DNA from 2 places in the Lysinibacillus sp. 1 U-2021 genome. Region 1 is predicted to be linked to the other one. Evidence: a T-box and tRNA genes for the amino acid it is inferred to sense, from the RefSeq annotation. Region 1 holds a T-box; the other holds one or more tRNA genes.
What was found. A T-box is a leader RNA that pairs with one kind of tRNA and senses whether it is charged. The one in region 1 lies ahead of tyrS (tyrosine--tRNA ligase), so its partner is inferred to be a tRNA-Tyr.

Region 1 (2,185 bases):
GAGATTTCAGGACAAATGGATTTACGTCCAACGATCTTACACCTTCTTGGCGTTGAAACGTCAAAAGATATGCAAATGGGTGCAGATTTATTCTCTCCAGAGCATGAGGACTTTGTAGTCTTCCGTGATGGACGTTTTATTACAGATAAATACGTCTATGCTGGTGAAGCTTGCTATGACAAAGCAACTGGCGAAGAAATAGATGGTGAGCCATGTCAGTCTTATGCTGATCGTGCTACAATGGAGCTAGAAAATTCTGATGCCATCATTAATGGAGACTTACTTCGCTTCTATGACGAAAAAACAGGTAATTTAAAGCAGGATTCAGTTAAATAATCAAAGAGAGATCTCGTATAGGGATCTCTCTTTTTTATTGCTGATAAAAAAGAATGAGTCTCAAGCACTATTCATAAAATTTTTTTGTGAAGCCTATGCTAAAGAAAACACCTTTCGCAATGTTTTACAACACTATGCAACGTGAATACACTTTATTGAACATTTCTTTTTATTGACAAATAGCAAGATACGATTATAATAAGTGTAAATATCTGCATAACGAAGATTTGTTTTTCGCATTTCGGAGTATAAGAGTGAAAGGCATCGAAAAGAACGAGTAACTTTAATGGAACTGACAGAGAGTAGCCGGTTGTTGAGAGGCGCAAGGGGATATTAAAGTGAATACATCTTGGAGCTGCGTACCGAAACTATAGTAGGCTACGACGGGGTTGCATCCGTAATCATTGCAAAAGTATCGCTATGGCTGTACTTGTTGAGGAGAGCTATGTGAATAGCTCTCGAAAAAAGGTGGTAACACGTTTATCTACGTCCTTTAGGAATTTCCTAAAGGCGTTTTTTTTATGCCTTCTAAGCATAAACGTGTAAAGCTATTAAGGCCTTGTCAACAAAATCGGTACCCCATATACTCTTATAGAACTTGCAATATTAATATTTAATATTACAAGGAGATGTTTCGTATGTTTTTTACACCAAAGGAGCAAATAGCGATTATCAAGAAAGGTGCTAGCAAGATTGTTGATGAACAGGATTTACTTAAAAAATTAGAGCGATCGTATAAAGAACAGCGACCTTTAACGATTAAGCTAGGGCTCGATCCGTCCGCACCAGATATTCATTTAGGTCATGCGGTTGTTCTACGGAAAATCAAGCAAATGCAAGATTTAGGCCATCATGCAGTGATTGTTATCGGTGATTTTACAGGACGAATTGGCGATCCTACAGGTAAAGCTAAGGGGCGAACAGCCTTAAATGACGATATAGTGAAGAAAAACGCCCAAACTTATTGTGAGCAAATTTTTAAAGTACTAGATCCGAACAAGACAACGGTTCGTTTTAATAGTGAATGGTTAGCGAAGCTGTCCTTTGAAGAAGTCATCAAGCTAGCAGCCACAACATCTGTTGCTCGACTTCTAGAGCGCGAAGATTTTCAGAAACGTTACCAACAGCACATCCCAATTGGTATACATGAGTTTTTCTACCCGCTTATGCAAGCATATGATTCAGTAGAACTTGAGGCAGATATAGAGTTAGGTGGAACGGATCAGACGTTCAATATTTTAATGGGACGCACCTTACAAAAGCATCGAGGATTAGAAAAACAAATTGCTATTTTTATGCCCTTACTAGAGGGGTTAGATGGTATTGAAAAAATGAGTAAGAGTTTAGGTAATTATATTGGCATCAATGAAGCACCTGAGATTATGTTTAAAAAGGTGATGGAAGTACCAGATACTTTAATTATCAAATATTTCGAATTAGCAACAGATGAGCATCCACTACACGTGCAGGCTATTCAAGATAGACTACAAAAGGGAGAGAATCCCCGCGATTTGAAATTCCTATTAGCAGAAATTATAACGGCTTTATACCATGGATCTACAGCAGTGGAGGAAGCAAGAGCTTATTTTGAAGCAGCATTTCAAAAAAAGGAAATACCGAAAAACATTCCTATACTGCTCTTAGAAATTGATAAGGAAAGAATCGTGGATATCATTCCACAACTAGTGGCAATGGGTTTTATTCAAAGTAAGAGTGAGTTTTTGAGGGTAATCAAGCAAAAAGGAGTATCCTTGAATGGAGAAAAAATGGCGATGGATGACATATCACAAGTATTAATGAATAATGATGTTCTACAAATCGGCAAGAAGCGGTTTCTTCAATTCAATAA
Region 2 (2,185 bases), 1.9 Mb from region 1:
TAATGCAACAGCCACATTTGCTGTTGTATTCTTTTCATCTAGTATAGGATTTACCTCTACAAACTCGGCTGAAGTTACCATGCCTGATTCTTGTAACATTTCCATTGCTAAATGGCTTTCTCGGTACGTAATTCCACCTGGAACTGGTGTACCCACACCTGGCGTATAAAGTGGATCTAATCCGTCTAAATCAAGTGATAAATGTAAGCCATCAACATTTCGTTCCTTTAAATAAGCAAGTGCATCTTCCATCACACGTGTCATGCCAAGTCGGTCGATTTCATGCATTGTATATACTTTAATTCCTTGTTGACGTATCAATTCACGTTCTCCTGGGTCTACTGAACGAGCTCCAATAATAATCACGTTTTCTGGCTTAATTTTTGGAGCATAGTTGCGAATTTGCACTAAACGTTCATGTCCTAGCCCAATACTAACGGCTAACGGCATCCCATGTATATTGCCTGAAGGTGTTGTTTCAGGTGTATTTAAATCTGCATGAGCGTCATACCAGATAACACCAAGATTTTTGTAATGCTCACCTAATCCAGCTAATGTTCCAATAGCAATGCTATGGTCTCCACCGAATACGAGTGGGAATTTTTTTTGTTCCACTACTTCATGCACACTATTTGCTAATGCAGTACTAACTTCTACAACTTCCTCTAAATTTAGTAATTTTTCATCCACAGCTCCGTCTGCAAGCTTTTGACTAACACGAATATCCCCTTGATCCTGTACATCGTGTCCGATAGCCTCTAAACGTTCAACAATACCTGCATATCGAATAGCACTTGGTCCCATATCTACCCCACGGCGTGTTTGTCCATAATCTGTTGGTACTCCAATAATAGAAATATTAAGTTTATTCATGTTTTTATACCCCCTAAAAGTTATAAGAATATTGTAAAGCCTATATACCACTTGGCTCAACTCGACAAAAAGTTGTATATTTATTCATTTATAAATAACATAAAAAAATCTCCTACTGTTTTCAGCAAGAGATTAGTTATCTGTAGTTAATATAACACTTTTGAATAATTTTATTCTAAAAAAGTGAGCCATGAAGGACTCGAACCTTCGACCCTCTGATTAAAAGTCAGATGCTCTACCAACTGAGCTAATGTCTCATAAAAGAAAAAATGGCTGGGGTACTAGGATTCGAACCTAGGCATGACGGAATCAAAATCCGTTGCCTTACCGCTTGGCTATACCCCAATCATTTATAAAACTGGTGGAGGGGGACGGATTCGAACCGCCGAACCCTAAGGAGCGGATTTACAGTCCGCCGCGTTTAGCCACTTCGCTACCCCTCCGAAATAACACAATAAGAATGGTGGAGGATGACGGGCTCGAACCGCCGACCCTCTGCTTGTAAGGCAGATGCTCTCCCAGCTGAGCTAATCCTCCATAGAAACAGGTGTTATATCACAGTTTATATTCTTTATAAAGCCTAAATTTTTAAATGGTGACCCCTACGGGATTCGAACCCGTGTTACCGCCGTGAAAGGGCGGTGTCTTAACCACTTGACCAAGGGGCCAATATTACGTCTCAACAAGACAAGAATTATAATAACATTTTTAATTAATAATTGCAATGCTTTTTCACAAATTATTTTATGTATTATAGTGATTGAAAAAAGGACAAAAAAATGGCTCCGAAGGCAGGACTCGAACCTGCGACAACCTGATTAACAGTCAGGTGCTACTACCAACTGAGCTACTTCGGAACAATGCTATTCACTTCGGTTTTAAACAACCTCTTAAGTACATTTATTATTATAGCAAGCATTCTAAATAATGCAACACATTTTGTGAAAATTTTTATATTTTTTGTCGAAGTCTGCTTCTACATTCGTCTGAAAGCATAATAGTTCTCTATTAATTCTAATATTTCTATTTAACGTACTAAATATTCTTGCTGTATATTATTGTAATTGTTAAAATAAAAATAGTTTTATGAATTTTCTATCAAATTTTCTGGGGGAGGATGTTCAAGATGGTATCAAATGATTTAATTGCACCTGAATTTTATAACATCACAGAGGAATTAGAAAAATTTTCGCAAGATAGTGATCGCCAAGCAATACGTTGGTTGAATACACAACAAGAGAGACGTACAGTTTCTTATGTGGAACTTAGCCAAAAAATGAATCAATACGCAAACGCTTTTACGGAGAAGGGG

Region 2: it encodes a tRNA-Tyr, which carries the amino acid that the T-box ahead of tyrS (tyrosine--tRNA ligase) is inferred to sense. The anticodon was not compared.

The regions. Positions count from the first base shown of each region.
Region 1 covers NZ_CP123966.1:3,095,720-3,097,904, reverse strand. Annotated here, with positions in the region: gene QH639_RS16065 (LTA synthase family protein) at 1-336, shown strand, start outside; T-box leader at 592-833, shown strand; gene tyrS (tyrosine--tRNA ligase) at 975-2,185, shown strand, end outside.
Region 2 covers NZ_CP123966.1:1,244,299-1,246,483, forward strand. Annotated here, with positions in the region: gene rocF (arginase) at 1-873, opposite strand, end outside; tRNA gene QH639_RS06555 (tRNA-Lys) at 1,058-1,130, opposite strand; tRNA gene QH639_RS06560 (tRNA-Gln) at 1,144-1,218, opposite strand; tRNA gene QH639_RS06565 (tRNA-Tyr) at 1,233-1,316, opposite strand; tRNA gene QH639_RS06570 (tRNA-Val) at 1,335-1,410, opposite strand; tRNA gene QH639_RS06575 (tRNA-Glu) at 1,467-1,541, opposite strand; tRNA gene QH639_RS06580 (tRNA-Asn) at 1,654-1,730, opposite strand; gene mbcS (acyl-CoA synthetase MbcS) at 2,000-2,185, shown strand, end outside.